Regions from separate parts of the Streptomyces sp. NPDC051322 genome, predicted to be linked through region 1. Evidence: riboswitches for the same ligand, from Rfam matches in the RefSeq annotation. Region 1 holds a riboswitch; each other region holds the start of a gene.
The links. A riboswitch is a leader RNA that binds a small molecule or an ion and turns the genes downstream of it on or off. The one in region 1 is predicted to bind cyclic di-AMP.

Region 1 (5,639 bases):
GGCGCGGCCCTGGCGGCCCTGCGGCTGCTGCGTGCGGAACCCGCCCTCGGCGGGCAGGCCCGTACGGTGGCGAGCACACTGCACCACCGTCTCACCGAGGCCGGGCTGAGCGCCGTACGCCCGCAGGCTGCCGTGGTGTCCGTACGCGCGCCGTCGCCCGCGGCGGCGGTGCGCTGGGCCGCCGACTGCCGGGAAGCGGGACTCGCGGTCGGCTGCTTCCGGCCGCCTTCGGTGCCGGACGGCATCTCCCGGTTGCGTCTCACCGCGCGTGCCGACCTGACGGAGGCGCAGGTCGCCCGGGCCGTACGGACGTTGCTGCGAACCGCGCCCGCCGGCTGACCCGAGACGGAGAACGGCCGTTCACCTGCTCGCCGTCCAAATACGTTCTCCCGTAGCAGAGTTCATCACTTTGAGCGACTGATACAGGCCCATCTTTGTGGATCGCCGATGATGCGGTCACTATGAGTGTCACGCTGGCGCGAAGGGCAATCCGAGGCCGTCCTCGAAGTGCATCCGCAACGGGTCGGAGCCGGCACCGGTGGGAAAGGGACAGGCCGTCATGGCAGACCACCAGGAAGCAAAAGTCACCCTGCCGAGCGAACCTGCCTCGGTTCCGGCGGCCAGGTCCTATGTGGCCCGGGTGCTCACCGACTGGGGCCTGCCGGCCGATACGGACGCGGCGGACGCGATCCGGCTGATCGTCTCCGAGCTGGCGACCAACGCCGTGCAGCACACCTTCGGCCAGTCACCGACCTTCACCGTGGACATCGTGCTCGAGCGGGACGAACTGCTGCGCATCGGTGTCACGGACAGTCACCCACGCTGGCCCCAGCGGCTGCCCGCAGCGGTCCAGCAGGACAACGGCCGGGGCATGGTGATCATCCGATGGCTGGCCGCCGAGAGCGGCGGCCGGCTGTCGGTCACCCCCACCCGGGAAGGCGGCAAGACGGTGTGGATCGCCCTGCCCTGGACGGCTGCCGACCGGACCTGAGCCTGCGGCAGCCGCGCCCGCCGCTTGTTCAGTTCACGCGCCCGTACCAGACGTTCTTGGTCCAGATCCGCTCCAGCCTGACCACGGAACCGGTTTTCGGCGAATGCCAGATCTTGCCGCTTCCCGCGTACAGGCCGACATGGAAGACGTTCCGCCCGTAGTGGAAGAACACCAGGTCCCCGCGTCTGCGGTGGGAAGCAGCGATATGGCGCACCTTGTTGTACTGCGCCTGGGCGGTGCGTGGCAGCTTCTTGCCTGCCTTCTTGAACGAATAGAAGGTCAGCCCGGAGCAGTCGAACCGGGAGGGACCGGCTGCGCCCCACTGATAGGGCGATCCCTTTTTGGATGCCGCGATCTGCACCGCTCTTGCGGCGTGTGTCGCGGCTTGGGCCTCGGGTGTGGCGCCGGGCGCCAGCGAGGTCCCCGCTACTGCGGCGAGTGTGAGGGCCGAAGCGGTTCCGGCCCGGGTGAGCAGAGACGGGATGTGAATCTGCGCAGTCATGCGCAACCCTTCGTCAAACCGCCTGAGAAGGTTGACCTGTCGGGTTCGGGCCGGCGAAGTTGCCCGGCCGCCGGGCGGGTGGCCGACTGATCGGTCGGCCCTCCTTGCAGCGGCTTCACCCCAAGGGGCGACACGTCTGTCGCCCCGGACTGCTTGGGTCCTCCACTCCTGCCGATCCACTCGTGTCGACCAGACGTCCGGGTACGGCGGCAGGACTCGGCGTCCGCCCGGACCGCCCCGCCGTGGTGGCGGGGGCTTGTCGTCCCAGGGATCTTCACTCACCGCGCGCCGGATTTCTGCCTGACACTGCCGGTTCGCCGGTCCGCTCACCCCTGGCCCATCCGAGTGGGCGGGGTTCCGGAACCACCGACCGGCCGGCGGGTGCGGGTCCCTCACCAGGTGTGCAGCCGCGCTCTGCGGTGAGTGCTCGGGCGTGCCGTGCAAATCGGGGCGAGCCGTCGGGCCCTGCCTGTCTAAGTCTTCCGGGCGACGCCCATCGGGGTAGGGGTGGCATCCGAAAGGATGGCAGGAGACGGCGTGTCGCGGGGTGACCCTGCGCGGTCCGTTGAATGCATACCGCAAGCAATGATCATGGCCCAGCAAAAGGCCGGTTAACGTGCCGGAAAAACTTCCGCCGTAATGTGCAATGCCTGGTGGCCGGGGGTTTCGCACCGTGTCAACAAAATGTTGAAGTCGAGTGGTCCGCGGTGCCCGACCGGGGCCGGGACGAAGACGGTGAGGCGGAAGCGTGCAACTGACACCCCATGAGCAGGAACGACTGCTCATCCATGTGGCGGCGGACGTGGCGGAGAAGCGCAGGGCGCGGGGCCTGCGACTGAACCACCCCGAGTCGGTGGCGCTGATCACCTCGCACATCCTGGAAGGTGCCCGGGACGGCCGTACGGTGGCCGAGCTGATGGCGTCGGGGCGCACGGTGCTCGCCAGGGCGGACGTCATGGACGGCATCCCCGAGATGCTCCGCGAGGTTCAGGTCGAGGCGACCTTCCCGGACGGTACCAAGCTCGTCACCGTGCACGAGCCGATCGTCTGACCGGGGAGTGGCACCGATGATCCCCGGAGAGATTCTGTACGCCGAAGACCCGCTGACCCTCAACGAGGGCCGCCGGGCCACCCGTCTCACCGTTCTCAACATCGCCGACCGCCCTGTGCAGGTCGGCTCCCACTATCACTTCGCGGAGGCCAATCCGGCTCTGCGCTTCGACCGTGCCGCGGCGCAAGGCCGTCGGCTGAACATCGCCGCAGGAACCGCGGTGCGCTTCGAGCCCGGCATCCCCGTCGACATCGAACTGGTTGCCATCGCCGGGCTGCGCATCGTCCCGGGACTGCGGGGAGAGACCGCAGGAGCCCTCGATGGCTGAACTCACCCGCGCCGTGTACGGCGACCTCTTCGGCCCCACCGCCGGGGACCGGATCCGCCTCGCAGACACCGAGCTTCTCGTCGAGATCGAGGAGGACCGCTGCGGGGGCCCCGGCCGGTCCGGCGACGAAGCGGTGTTCGGCGGCGGAAAGGTGATCCGCGAGTCGATGGGCCAGTCCCGCGCCACGCGCGCGCAGGGCGCCCCGGACACCGTCATCACCGGCGCTGTGATCCTCGACCACTGGGGCATCGTCAAGGCGGACATCGGCATCCGGGCGGGACGTATCACCGGGATCGGCAAGGCCGGTAATCCCGACACGATGGACGGAGTCCACCCCGACCTGGTCATCGGCCCGGAAACCGAAGTCATCGCAGGCAACGGCAAGATCCTCACGGCCGGCACCATCGACACCCACGTGCACTTCATCACCCCCACGCTCATCGACCAGGCGCTGTCGTCCGGGGTCACCACCCTCGTCGGTGGCGGAACCGGCCCGGCGGAGGGCAGCAAGGCCACCACCGTGACGCCCGGTCCCTGGCACCTCGCCCGGATGTTCGATGCGTTGGAGGCGTACCCGGTGAACATCGGGCTGCTCGGCAAGGGCAGCACCATGTCCCACGAGGCGATGCACTCCCAACTGCGCGGCGGCGCTCTGGGATTCAAGATCCACGAGGACTGGGGCGCCACCCCGGCCGTCATCGACGCCTGCCTGGGTGTCTGCGAGGAAACCGGCGCCCAGCTCGCCATCCACACGGACACGCTGAATGAGGCGGGCTTCGTCGGCGACACCCTGGCGGCCATCGCCGGGCGTTCCATTCACGCCTACCACAGTGAGGGCGCGGGAGGCGGACACGCTCCCGACATCATCACCGTCGTCTCCGAACCCAACGTCCTGCCCAGCTCCACCAACCCGACCCGGCCGTACACCGTCAACACCATCGAGGAACACCTCGACATGCTGATGGTCTGCCACCACCTCAACCCAGCTGTTCCCGAGGACCTGGCCTTCGCGGAGTCCCGGATCAGGCCGTCCACCATCTCGGCCGAGGACATCCTGCACGATCTGGGTGCCATCTCGATCATCTCCTCGGACGCCCAGGCGATGGGCCGCATCGGAGAAGTGACGCTCCGTACCTGGCAGACCGCCCACGTAATGAAGAAGCGCAGAGGCGCCCTGCCGGGCGACGGCCGCGCCGACAACCATCGTGCACGTCGCTATGTCGCCAAATACACCATCAACCCCGCCGTGGCGCAGGGCCTGGACCGGGAGATCGGCTCGGTGGAGAGCGGCAAGCTCGCCGATCTCGTCCTCTGGGACCCGGCGTTCTTCGGCGTCAAACCCCAACTGGTGCTCAAGGGCGGACAGATCGCCTACGCCCAGATGGGAGACGCCAATGCCTCCATCCCCACCCCGCAACCGGTCCTGCCCAGGCCGATGTTCGGAGCGACCGGGCGGGCCCCGGCGGCGAATTCGGTCAACTTCGTCACGCAGGCCGCCCTCGACGACGGTCTGGCCGAACGCCGAGGCCCCGGCAAGGAATTCGTCGCCATCGGCAGCACCCGCGCCGTCGGGAAGGCGGACATGCGGGAGAACGACGCGCTGCCCCGCGTCGAGGTCGACGCCGACACCTTCACCGTGACCATCGACGGCGAGCCCGTCGAGCCGGCATCGGCAGCCGAACTGCCCATGGCGCAGCGATACTTCCTTTTCTGATGGCCGATTCATGAGTGATTCAGGAGAGAGGCCTCCGATGGGCCGATCGGCGCTGCTGATACTGGCCGACGGCCGGTTCCCCGCCGGCGGTCACGCCCACTCCGGCGGCGCCGAACAGGCCGTGGTGGCGGGGCGGATCCGCGACGCCCGCGATCTGGCGGACTTCTGCCTCGGCCGACTGCACACCACCGGACTCACCTCCGCGGCGCTCGCCGCCACAGCCGCGCTGGGAGCCGATCTGCGGGTACTCGACGAGGCCGCCGACGCCCGGACACCCTCGCCCGCCCTGCGGGCGGCCGCCCGCAAGCTCGGCCGCCAGCTGATGCGGGCCGCGCGTGCCACCTGGCCGTGTCCCGAACTCGACGCACTGGCCACGGCCTTGCCACGCGGCGCGCACCAGCCCGTCGTCCTCGGGGTCACCGCCCGCGCGGCGGGCCTCGGGGCCGGCGACGCCGCGCACTGCGTCGCGTACGAGACGGTCAGTGGCCCGGCCGGTGCGGCCGTCCGGCTCCTCGGCCTCAACCCTTTCGAGGCCACCGCCGTCCTCGCCCGCCTCGCACCCGAGATGGACCGGGTGGCGGACAAGGCCGTCGCGGCCGCGGCAGAGGCAGCGCGCCACGGCCTTGACCGGCTGCCGGCCACCTCCGCGCCGCTGCTGGACATCGCCGCGCAGGCACACGCCGCCCGGCCGGTACGACTCTTCGCCTCGTAACACCTGCCACCACTGGAGCAAGCACATGCACCTCGATCATTCCGGCACCGCCATGGCGGTCAGCGCCGACGCGACCCGCCCCGACGGAACGCGGCGGGCCCTGCGCATCGGCCTCGGCGGGCCGGTGGGTTCCGGCAAGACCGCCACCGTCGCCGCCCTCTGCCGCGCGTTGCGCACCGAACTGTCCCTCGCCGTCGTCACCAATGACATCTACACGCGTGAGGATGCGGAGTTTCTGCGGCGCTCCGCGGTGCTGCCGCCGGAGCGGATCCAGGCCGTCGAAACGGGGGCCTGCCCGCACACCGCCATCCGGGACGACATCTCGGCCAACCTCGAAGCGG
Region 2 (5,639 bases), on a different contig from region 1:
GTCGGCGTCGGCAAGTGCCGCGTCCCCGACGCACAGACCACGATGTGCCCCAGCTATCAGGTCACCCGCGAGGAGAAGCACACCACCCGGGGGCGGGCCCGCATGCTCTTCGAGATGCTGCAGGGCGACGTGATCACCGACGGCTGGCAGTCGAAGGAAGTCGCCGAATCCCTCGACCTGTGCCTCGCCTGCAAGGGATGCAGCAATGACTGCCCGGTCAACGTGGACATGCCCACCTACAAGTCGGAGTTCCTGCATCACCATTACCAGTCACTGCGCCGCTGGCGTCCTCGCTACGCCTACGCGTTCGGCTTCATCGACCAGGCGGCGCGCATCGCTTCCCGGCTTCCCGAGGTCGCCAACTTCGTCACGCACACTCCGGGTCTTTCCCACCTCGCCAAAGTGGCGGCCGGTATCGACCGGCGCCGACCGCTGCCGCGCTTCGCCCCCATGACGCTTCAACAGTGGTTTCAGCGCCGTGGCGGCACGGTCAACCCCGGCGGTCGACCGGTGGTGCTCTTCCCCGACACCTTCAACAACCACTTCCACACCGAGGTGGGGGTCGCCTGTGTGGAAGCCATCGAAGCCGCCGGCTGGCAGGTGATCATGCCGGAGGGACATCTCTGCTGTGGTCGGCCACTGTACGACTACGGCTTCCTGGACACCGCCGAACGTTACCTGCACAACGTCATCGACACGCTGCGCGAGCACGTGCGCGCCGGCACGCCGGTCGTCGGCATGGAGCCCAGTTGCCTGGCCGTCTTCAAGGACGAACTGAGCAAGATGCTGCCGCACGACGACGACGCCGCCCGGCTGGCCCGTAACTCCTACCACTTCGCGGAGTTCTTCCGCGCACACGACATCCGGCCCCCGAAACTCGAGGGCAACGCCCTGCTGTGGGGCCATTGCCATCAGCGGGCGACCGGCGGCATGACGGCCGAACAGGAACTCCTGCAGGACATGGGACTCGACGTCGACAACCTCAAGGGCGGCTGCTGCGGGCTGGCCGGCTCGTGGGGGTTCGAGGACGGCAAATACGAGATCTCCATGGACTGCGGCGAACAAGCCCTGCTCCCCGCCGTACGCCAGGCCGACCGCGACACACTCGTCGTCGCCGACGGCTTCTCCTGCAAGACGCAGATCCAGCACGCCGGCACCAAGCGCAAGGCCCTGCACACCGCCGAGGTCATGCGGATCGCTCGGCAGAACGAGACCCATCCCGACCGGAAGAAGCGATCGCGTCACGCGGACCGCCGCCGCCCGTCCCCACCGGCGGCAGTCCGCGTGACGCGCACCGCTCTGCCGGCGCTGCTGGGCGCGGTACTGCTGTGGACGGGTCGCCGCGCGGCCCGAGGTACGCGCAACTCGGGGTAGCGATCCGCCCGACCGGGCAGCTGATACGACGATATGTGTGGATGATGGTGGTTGCGGGCACTCGTGGGACATGAGCGCCTCAACGGAGACTCAGACGCAGCCGACCGGCCCACCGAGCACGGAGAGCACTCCCGTATCGGTGGTGGACACCTTTCTCAAGGCGATCAATACCGGGGATCTCGCCCAGCTGTTGAGCTGCTTCTCCGCGACGAGTGTGATCACCGACGCGGGGCGGCGCATCAAGGGCCTGCAAGCCATCACCCAGTGGGCAGAAGAGGAGTTCCTCCTGCCGCACGGAACGCTGACCGCCACCGACTCGCGGCCGGTGTGCGGACTCCCCGGCGACACCGTCGTCGAGGCCCGGATCAGCAGCGCCCACCACAACGGTCGCAGCCGGCTCCTCATCACCGCGATAGGCGACACGATCGCCTACCTCAAGGTCCGGGCCGACGTGTCGGCAGACGACGCTCCCGCGAGCAGGCCCGGGCTCGGAGCGGGCACGTCTTCATCCGGGCGAGGCCGCAACGGGCCTTAGACTCGGCGGATGGCGAAGTATTTCGACGTGCACCCCGACAATCCTCAGCGGCGCACCATCAGCACGGTGGCCGACAGCATCCGATCCGGTGCGCTCGTCGCGTATCCGACGGACTCCTGCTACGCACTGGGATGCCAGCTGGGCAGTCGTGACGGCATCAGCCGGATCCGGTCGATCCGGAACCTCGACGACCGTCACCACTTCACACTGGTGTGCCAGAATTTTGCGCAACTGGGTCAGTTCGTGCATGTCGACAACGACGTGTTCCGCGCGATCAAGGCAGCGACACCCGGCAGTTACACCTTCATCCTGCCCGCGACGAGGGAGGTGCCGCGCCAGTTGCTGCACCCCAAGAAGAAGACGGTGGGTGTCCGGATCCCGGACCACCCGGTCGCTCAGGCCCTGGTCGCCGAGCTCGGCGAACCGCTGCTCTCCAGCACCCTCCTGCTGCCCGACGAGGAGGAGCCGCTGACCCAGGGCTGGGAGATCAAGGAACGGCTCGACCACGTGGTGGATGCCGTGATCGACTCGGGCGACTGCGGCACCGAGCCGACCACGGTCATCGACTTCTCCGGCGGCGAGCTGGAGATCGTACGCCGGGGGGCGGGCGACACCGACCGGTTCGAGTAACCGGGCCGGTGCCCTCCCGCACCATCGTCCGCTTGCCGCCCGATGGGTGACGGTCCCGTCAGTACGGGCCGTTCACGTTGTCGATCGAGCCGTACATCGCGGCAGCGTAGTTGCACGCGGCGGTGATATTGGCGACCGGGTCGTAGATGTCCATCGACGTGCCCGCCACGTGGTAGGTCTGGAAGGTGGGAGCGATGACCTGCAGCAACCCCTTGGATGGGGTTCCGGCGGCCGCGTTGGAGTCGTAGTTGTTGATCGCCTGCGGGTTGCCCGAGGACTCGCGCATGATGTTGCGGTAAATCCCGTCGTAGGTGCCGGGAATACCCTTCGCGGCCATGACGTCCAGCGACTCCTTGATCCAGCCGTCCAGGTTGTCGGAATACGTCTTGGCGGACGCGGGGACGGCGCCGGTGCTCGCACCGCTCTGCGCTGACTTACTGGCGGTGGTCGACGCGGTTCCCTGGGAGTCGTCCGTGGACTTCGACTTCTCGGCCTTCGCGCCGAGCGTCAGCGTGAGACCGGGCTGGATCAGCGACGGGTCCTCGCCGATGGCCTGCCGGTTGTCCCGGTAGAGCTTCTTCCACCCGCCGCTCAGGTCATGGGCACGTGCGATCTTGAAGAGCGAGTCGCCGGCCACCACGGAGTAGGTCTCGGGGGTGTCCTTGTGGGCAGCGGTAGTCGCCGGCGCCGAATCGGCGGGGGCGTGGTGAGCGACCGGCGCCGCTTCCGCAGTGGTAGCCGCCACCAGGGGGAGTGCGAGCGCGGCGCCGCCGGTGCCCACGGCGACGAGACGCCGGGCAAGCGGGGTGCTCTTCGGACGACGGTGCTTGGCCTTTGCAGCCATGACGAATTCCTCTCCGTCGCCTACGGGGTGAGCTGTCGGGTTCGGGCTGGAGAAGCCCGGCCGCACGAATGCGACTTCACCCCGAGCCGATCTCGTACTGCGATCGGCGAACTTACCTGGGTCCCCCGCTCCTGCCGTGCGTGAGTGGGTGAGTGCGGTTTCCGGACAGTGGCAGGATTCGGCGTTCCGTCCGGGGTGACGAGAACGTAAGCGAGAACGTCGGGATGAAACAAGTCCGGAAATGACGTCGACATCTCGTTTGCGAATTCGACCATGGAAATATGCAGCCGCTCCCGCGCTGCTGTCGAACTCAACTTTCTTTCCTGGCAGGCGAAGTGAGCAAGGGAGCCGGTGCTGCGGCGCACTCCCGGGCGTGACTCACTTCACAGACAGGGCAAGATCCGGCCCCTCAAGCGCGTGCAGAGAATGACAAATTGATGCATTGCACCGCATGAGGACTTATAGAATGAGACAGTCAAATCGCCCATTTCGGCCGCGAATGCCGTTCACCTGCGCGCACCGGAAGGAGACTGTCCGCCGACAATTGATCGCTTCCCTTTGCGACTGAACACGTCGCCCGGATCAGCCGACTGTGAGTCAAGAGCCCTTTTGTGATCGGTCATTTGTCGCGAGGAATTCCGTCGGCCGGTTCAACACTTCGGCGTGGGTGGTTAATTCAGCTCAGCACACCGATGGCGGCTACCTGCAGGGCCGGCCGGAGACGGATCCCGGCGGCAGCCGGTCTCTGATTCCATCGAATGCGTCCGCATCGCGGAGGCCGCGCGAGGCCCATCGGCAGCGGCGATGGCGTCGACGATCTCCCGGTGATGGGCGAGGGTCGTGGCCGGGTCTTGGTGGGCATCGCCGACGTCGTCACGCACCTGGTCCAAGGCAGCCCAGAAGGGGTCGAGTACCTCGCTGAGGAGGAGGGCGCGCGTTCCATGGCTGATACGAGTGCGCGCGCCCGGAGGCCCTCGGCCGGCACCGACGCCGCAACGCCGTCGATCAGACCGGTTTCCAACGCCTCACGTACATACAAGAGTTCATACGCCAAGAAGGTGCCCGGGGAGCCCGGGGAGAGCCCGCAATCCGGGATCAGCTACCGGATGCGGGACCGGTGACTCTTGACGTTTCCTGCCGGCCGGGGACTACTCTAGCGCCAGACATAGGACATCAGACGTCCCATGTCGCACACAGCCACCACGATCGTGCGCGTTTCCGCGACCGACGACGCTTCCGCGCCCAGCAGCACCAGGAGTAGTACCCATGCCTCTGACCGCCCCCCTTCGCGGGGTCGTCCCGCCCGTCTGCACCCCGCTCGATGCCACCGGCGAGGTCGACACACAGTCGCTCTCCCGACTGGTCGAGCACCTCGTCGGCGGAGGCGTGCACGGCCTGTTCGCGCTGGGGTCGACGAGCGAGGTCGCCTATCTCACCGACGCGCAGCGCAGCACCGTCCTGGAGACCGTGGTGCGCACGGCAGCCGGCCGGGTGCCGGTGCTCGCCGGCGTCATCGACGCCACGACACCGCGGGTGAGCGACCATGCTCGCGTCGCGGCCGGGCTCGGCGCGGACGCGATCGTGGCCACCGCGCCCTTCTACACGCGCACCCACCCCGCCGAGATCGCCCGGCACTTCCGCCGTATCCGGGAGAACATCGACCTGCCGCTGTTCGCGTACGACCTTCCCGTGTCCGTGCACAGCAAGCTCTCCACGTCCCTCATACGCGAACTCGCCGAGGACGGCACGCTGGCCGGTCTCAAGGACAGCAGCGGCGACGAGGGCGGGCTGCGTCGCCTGATCGTCGAACTCGGTGGCCGCGGCGGGCGCGAGGAAGGCCCGGCGCCCCGCTTCAGCGTTCTCACCGGTTCCGAACTCACCGTGGACGCAGCCCTGCTGGCGGGCGCCGACGGCGTCGTTCCCGGCATCGGCAACGTGGACCCCGCGGCCTACGTCCGCTTGTACGAGGCTGCGCTGGCCGGCGACTGGACCCGGGCCGCCGAGGAGCAGGAACGCCTGGTCGAACTCTTCGGCATCGTCGATGTCGGCCCCGACGCGGAGATGGGACGCAGTTCCTCGGCGCTCGGTTCCTTCAAGGGAGCTCTGCGGCTGCTCGGCGTCATCGACTGCGGTGACACGGCGTTCCCGCAGATCCAGCTCAGTGCCGCATCGCTCGCGCTCGTCGGCCGACGGCTGCACGCAGCCGGACTGATGCCGGCCCGATGAACAGCGTCCTCGGCTCCGTGGCGGGGCCCG
Region 3 (5,639 bases), on a different contig from region 1:
CACGGAGTGACCGTCCTGGCCTCATCCGGTGACGGCGGCGCCACCGACAGCACCGCGGACGGCAAGGGCTACTACACGAAGCGCGTCAACTCCTGGCCCTCCTCCGACCCGTTGGTGACGTCGATCGGCGGCACCCAGCTGCACCTGGACGACAAGGGCGACCGCACCGCGCCGGAGAGCGTGTACAACGACTACGGCGCCGGTGGCGGCGGCCAGTCGCACGTCTTCCACCGTCCCGCGTTCCAGAACGGCGAGAAGAAGGTCGTCGGCAGCCGCCGCGGCACCCCGGACATCTCGATGGCCGCCGCGGTCAACGGCGGGGCCTGGGTGTACTCCAGTTACGACCCGACCGCTGTCGGCTGGGACGTATCCGGCGGCACGAGCGAGGCGAGCCCGCTGTTCTCCGGCATCGTCGCCCTCGCCGACCAGGCCGCCGGTCACCGGGTGGGTGACATCAACAAGGCGCTGTACACCCTGGTCCACCGCCGCTCGTCCGGCATCGTGGACGTCAACGACGGGACGGACAACAGCTACCAGGGGGTGACCGGCTACCCCGCCGTCAACGGCTATGACATGGCCACCGGCGTCGGCACCGTGGACGCGGCCCGGTTCGTGCCGGCGCTCGCCCGTGCGAGCCGCCACGGCTGACCGCCGCACTCACCCGGAGGTCGCAGGTTCACATCCTGTCCCCGCTGCTTGTGAACGAAGGCCCGGCACCTCATGTGCCGGGCCTTCGAACGTTCCGGGCCGCTGCGCCGGCGCTGTCGGCGCAGTCCTACTGGTGGCGGGACGGGCGGGTGCGGGGCAGCTTGACCGCGACGATCACCAGCCAGAGCAGGCCGCCGAAACGGGCGATCGGCAGGAGGTACTGGAACGCGTCGGCCACGAGGGTCAGTTCGGAGACCACGCCGACCGCGGCGAGTGCCAGTCCGGGCCAGGCCAGCGCCCGTGGCAGCAGGCCGGCCAGCAGGCCGGTGACCGAGATGCCCGCCATGAGCAGGGCGAAGGTCGTGGCGTACGCGGGGCCGCCTGCCAGGAACGAGAGGTCGGCCAGGACCCTGGCGAGCGCGGGCCCGCCGTCGGACGACAGCCGGCCGCCGGCCCAGCCGAACATGCCGCTCAGCGCGAGCGCACTCGATGCCAGCACTCCGCCGACCAGGGTGATCGCGGAGCCGGGAGCGGTGATCCCCAGGGCGCGGAGCCGCCGGTAGAGGATCGCGGCGGTCAGCGCCAGGGGCACCGAGGAAGCGAAGAGCAGCAGTGATCCGGCCTTCACGGTCGTGCGATGGGCCGAGGCATAACGCAGGACATCGGCGCCGGTCGCGTCCAGGTGCGGGGTGGAGCGGTTGACGATCACGTAGGCGACGGTCAGGACGGCGAAGGCCAGCACAGGGGCCAGCAGGGGTGGGCCTCCTTGCGGGCGACGGCTCGGGGACTCTGCTCGCCGGGGTGGGGGCTCGGCGGATGCGGTGGTCATGGTTGCCTCCTCGATATTCGTCACCCTCATAGAATGATTACAACTCGAAACGATTGTCAAGCTGATACTATTTCGCCATGGAACGGGATGCGGAAGCACCGGGGGCACGGCCCCCTCAGGGGGTCGCCTTCTTGCTGGCTCAGCTCGGGGCACACGCGGCGGACCGGTTCGCCGAGCGCATCGCGGAACTGGATCTCACCCCTGCCCAGGCGGGACTCCTGCGCCTGCTGGCGGGGATGCCGGGCCGCAGCCAGCGCGAACTGGCAGACGTGCTGGGCATGCCGCCCAGCCGGTTCGTGGCGTTCGCCGACGAACTCGAGGCGCGTGGACTCATCGAGCGCAGGCGCAATACCGCCGACCGGCGGCAGTACGCGCTCTTCCTGGCCGACGAGGGTGTCGCGCTGCTGTCCCGGCTGCGGAAGGCCGGCGCCGCGCACGAGCAGCAGATCTGTGCGGCGCTCTCGGTGGACGAGCACCGGCAACTGGGCGTGCTGCTCGGCCGGCTGGCCGAGCAGCAGGGACTCTCCCCCGGCGTGCACCCCGGATACGGGCAGGTGCGCGCGGGCGGCGGCCGTGGAGGAACGGCCGGCCGGTCCGGCCGTTAATGGTGAGGAGCATAGCTGCGGATGCCGTACAGTTGGGTTTACCGACGCGGGGTGGAGCAGCTCGGTAGCTCGCTGGGCTCATAACCCAGAGGTCGCAGGTTCAAATCCTGTCCCCGCTACTTGTGAACGAAGGCCCGGCACGTCATGTGCCGGGCCTTCGAGCGTTGCTCCGGCGGGGAGCGCCGGCACGTATCAGGGGGCTGACGTGTTCGTTCTGCGGGTCGCGCTGACCGTACTGCTGCTGGAGGTCTTGCCGTCGGCCCTGGTCGGCCTGATGTGGGCGCGGGTGGGGCTCGAGCGGCTCGACGAGCTCACCGGACTCGGGGTGCTGCGGGGACGGCGGCTCCGGGTCGTTTCGCTGCTCGCCGTGGTTCATACGCCGGCGTGGGACTTCTGAAACCGGCCAGGGCTCAGCGGTTCGCCCGGTTGGCCGACGTCGAATCGCCGGTCGGCGTGGTTGCGGACAGCCTGAGTGGGGCGCGGTACTGTCCGCAGCCGGGTACGGACCGGGCAGGAGACCACTGGTGGGGCAGCGAGAACAGCGCGGCACGGCACGCCGTTTCCTCCTGGCGCTGCCGCCGGTGCTGCTGGTCGGTGGGATCGGGTTCGATCTGGCGACCCCGGACCCCTTCACCCCGGTGCCGTTCTTCTCCGCGGCACCGCTGATCGCCGCCCCGTTCTTCTCGCTCAGAGCCACGCTGCTGACCGGGGTGGCCGCCACCGTGGCCATGGCGGGACTGCACGCCTACAACGGCACCAGCGCCCATGCCAGTGCCGTCACCGAGCTGCTCACGGTGATCACCGTGGCGGTGCTCGCGCTGATCATCAACCGGGTGGTGCGCCGTAGCGGCGAGCAGCTCGCGTCGGCCCGGGTCATCGCCGAGACGGCGCAGCGCGCGGTGCTGCCGGTGCCCCTCGAGCGGATCGGCGGCCTGCACGTCGCGGCGCGGTACGAGGCGGCGCAGGCCGGCACCTTCATCGGCGGGGACCTCTTCGCAGTGCAGGACACGCCGTACGGGGTCCGGCTCATCGTGGGTGATGTGCGGGGCAAGGGGCTCGGCGCGGTGGAGGCCGTGGCGGTGGTGATCGGAGCTTTCCGGGAAGCCGCCGAGCAGGAGAGAAGTCTGGAAGGGGTGGCCCAGCGTCTGGAGCGCGCGCTGACCAGGGAGGGCACCCGGCGGGAGGGCCTCGACGCCATCGAGGGCTTCACCACCGCCGCGCTCGCCGAGGTACCACGCGGTGGCCGGGACCGGATCCGGGTGGTGAACCGCGGTCATCCCGAACCCCTCCTGCTGTACGCCGACGGGGGGCTCGACGCCGTCACGCCGACCGATGCCGCACTGCCGCTGGGGATGGCGGATGTGGCCTCCTGGCCGGATCGTGCCGACGAGTTGCCGTTCCCGCCGGGGGCCACGCTGCTGCTCTACACCGACGGGCTCTCCGAGGCGCGGAACGCGGCAGGGGTCTTCTACGATCCGAAGGAACGGCTGCGCGGGCGGATCTTCCCGGGCCCCGACGAGCTGCTCACGGCGCTGTCCGACGATGTGCGACGGCATACCGGAGGCCACTCGACGGACGACATGGCGTTGCTCGCGGTGGCCCGGCCGACGGACGATCAGCCCCCGCGGCGCAGGACGGTGGAGATCGTGCGGGGCAGCCGTCGCGATGCGTGACCGGGTGCATCGCTCTGCATAACATTTGATGCACGGTCAAGAAATGCAGGTTTCCTGAGCGCGCGTCAACTCGCCCGGTTCCACCCCCTTGTGCCCCGCTTGGTCCGGGCCGAAATCGTTAACGATCAGTTGGAACGGCTTGGCTCCGGGGCGTGTGTCTATTAACGTTCGATAACGCAGCGCGGTTGTCCCAGTCGTCGCAAGAGGCGACACCGTGCGCACGCGCCGAATCCCGTAAGGGAACCGGGGAACCACTCATTGGGGTGAATCGGGCAGCTCCGCAAGGAACGGCCCGTAGGAGACCTTCCTGCTCCGAACCCGTCAGCTAACCCGGTAGGCGGTAAGGAAGGAAAGGAGTGCGCCTCCGTGGCGTCCAACAGCTCTGCCCCCGAAACGCTTTACTTCCCGAACGACGAAGCTCTCGGTTTCGGCGGTGAGGACGGCGGCACGTTCGACGAGTGGAATCCCACCGAGGAGTCCCTTCGTCCGCTGCGCGGCAAGCACCGGGTGGCCAAGCAGCGCGGCGGCATCGCGCGCAGCTCCACGGTCCTCGGCGTCGGCGTGATCGCCGCCGTCGGCGCGGGTGGCATGGCCAGCGCGCAGGCGAAGCCGCCCGTCTCGATCTCCCTCCCCGACCTTCCGCAGTCCGTCAAGGACAAGCTGCCGGACGCCGAGTCGCTGCCGGGCGTGGGTGGGCTGATATCGGACATCGACGGCCACTCCTCGTCCGCTACGGGTACGGACACGGGTGTCACCGGCGCCGCGCTCACCTCGGCGTCCACCGGCACCGGCAGTTCGGACGCGGGCGAAGCACTCCGGACCCGGATCCTGCAACAGGCCGAGCAGCAGCAGGGCGCGGTCGACGACCAGGCCGCGGTGACGGCGGAGAAGGCAGCGGCCGCCAAGGCCGCCGCTGAGGCGGTGAAGCAGCAGGACGCGGCAGCCGCCAAGGAGAAGGCCGCCAAGAAGAAGGCCGAGGCGGAGGCCAAGGCCAAGGCGGAGAAGGAACGGCTCGCCAAGCTGGCCGCGAGCTACTCGCTCCCGGTCGCCTCCTACACCCTCACCTCGCACTTCGGTGACAGCGGCTCCATGTGGTCCTCCGGCTACCACACCGGCCTCGACTTCGCCGCTCCGACCGGTACCCCGATCAAGGCCGTGCACAGCGGCACGGTCAAGTCGGCCGGCTGGTCGGGATCGTACGGCTATCGCACGGTCATCACCCTCGACGACGGCACGGAACTCTGGTTCTGCCACCAGTCGTCGATCGCCGTGAGCGCCGGCCAGAAGGTCACCACCGGGCAGGTCATCGGCAACGTGGGCGCCACCGGCAATGTCACCGGGCCGCATCTGCACCTCGAGGTCCGCCCCGGCGGCGGCGACCCGATCGACCCGCTGACCTGGCTGGCGAACAAGGGCATCAACGCCTGACGGCTCCCGGAACCCCGGCACCGCGCACGGAATAGTGCGGGACGGTGCCGGGTTTTCCGCCCTATGACTTCTCTTCGCAGGCTCGGCGCGTCCGACCTCCATGTCTTCCCGCTCGCCCTCGGCGGCAACGTCTTCGGCTGGAGCGCCGACGAGGCGCAGTCCTTCGCGGTGCTCGACGCGTACACGGCGGCCGGCGGCAACTTCGTCGATACGGCCGACTCGTACTCCGCGTGGGCGGCGGGCAACCGGGGCGGCGAGTCCGAGACCGTCATCGGCAACTGGCTGGCCGCCCGCGGAAACCGCTCCGAGGTGGTGGTCGCCACCAAGGTCGGCGCCCATCCCGCCCACAAGGGGCTCTCCGCCGGGACCATCAAGGCGGCCGCCGAGGAGTCGCTGCGCAGGCTGCGCACCGACCACATCGACCTCTACTACACGCACTTCGACGACCCGTCCGTC

Region 2: it holds a riboswitch for cyclic di-AMP, as region 1 does, so the genes downstream of both, AB0436_RS07375 (transglycosylase SLT domain-containing protein) here and AB0436_RS12755 (C40 family peptidase) in region 1, are expected to answer to the same signal.
Region 3: it holds a riboswitch for cyclic di-AMP, as region 1 does, so the genes downstream of both, AB0436_RS08225 (M23 family metallopeptidase) here and AB0436_RS12755 (C40 family peptidase) in region 1, are expected to answer to the same signal.

The regions. Positions count from the first base shown of each region.
Region 1 is NZ_JBFBAK010000004.1:350,063-355,701, reverse strand. Features, by position in the region: gene AB0436_RS12765 (8-amino-7-oxononanoate synthase) at 1-339, shown strand, start outside; gene AB0436_RS12760 (ATP-binding protein) at 560-991, shown strand; gene AB0436_RS12755 (C40 family peptidase) at 1,020-1,493, opposite strand; cyclic di-AMP (ydaO/yuaA leader) riboswitch at 1,498-1,712, opposite strand; gene AB0436_RS12750 (urease subunit gamma) at 2,242-2,544, shown strand; gene AB0436_RS12745 (urease subunit beta) at 2,561-2,872, shown strand; gene AB0436_RS12740 (urease subunit alpha) at 2,865-4,586, shown strand; gene AB0436_RS12735 (urease accessory UreF family protein) at 4,624-5,298, shown strand; gene ureG (urease accessory protein UreG) at 5,324-5,639, shown strand, end outside.
Region 2 is NZ_JBFBAK010000002.1:715,612-721,250, reverse strand. Features, by position in the region: gene AB0436_RS07390 (FAD-linked oxidase C-terminal domain-containing protein) at 1-1,374, shown strand, start outside; gene AB0436_RS07385 (nuclear transport factor 2 family protein) at 1,517-1,909, shown strand; gene AB0436_RS07380 (L-threonylcarbamoyladenylate synthase) at 1,919-2,539, shown strand; gene AB0436_RS07375 (transglycosylase SLT domain-containing protein) at 2,598-3,383, opposite strand; cyclic di-AMP (ydaO/yuaA leader) riboswitch at 3,388-3,577, opposite strand; partial or broken gene AB0436_RS07370 (FCD domain-containing protein) at 4,083-4,428, opposite strand; gene AB0436_RS07365 (dihydrodipicolinate synthase family protein) at 4,650-5,609, shown strand; gene AB0436_RS07360 (ROK family protein) at 5,606-5,639, shown strand, end outside.
Region 3 is NZ_JBFBAK010000003.1:17,383-23,021, reverse strand. Features, by position in the region: gene AB0436_RS08255 (S53 family peptidase) at 1-648, shown strand, start outside; gene AB0436_RS08250 (DUF4386 domain-containing protein) at 776-1,477, opposite strand; gene AB0436_RS08245 (MarR family transcriptional regulator) at 1,555-2,082, shown strand; tRNA gene AB0436_RS08240 (tRNA-Met) at 2,128-2,201, shown strand; gene AB0436_RS08235 (hypothetical protein) at 2,288-2,479, shown strand; gene AB0436_RS08230 (PP2C family protein-serine/threonine phosphatase) at 2,607-3,755, shown strand; cyclic di-AMP (ydaO/yuaA leader) riboswitch at 3,969-4,110, shown strand; gene AB0436_RS08225 (M23 family metallopeptidase) at 4,122-5,183, shown strand; gene AB0436_RS08220 (aldo/keto reductase) at 5,247-5,639, shown strand, end outside.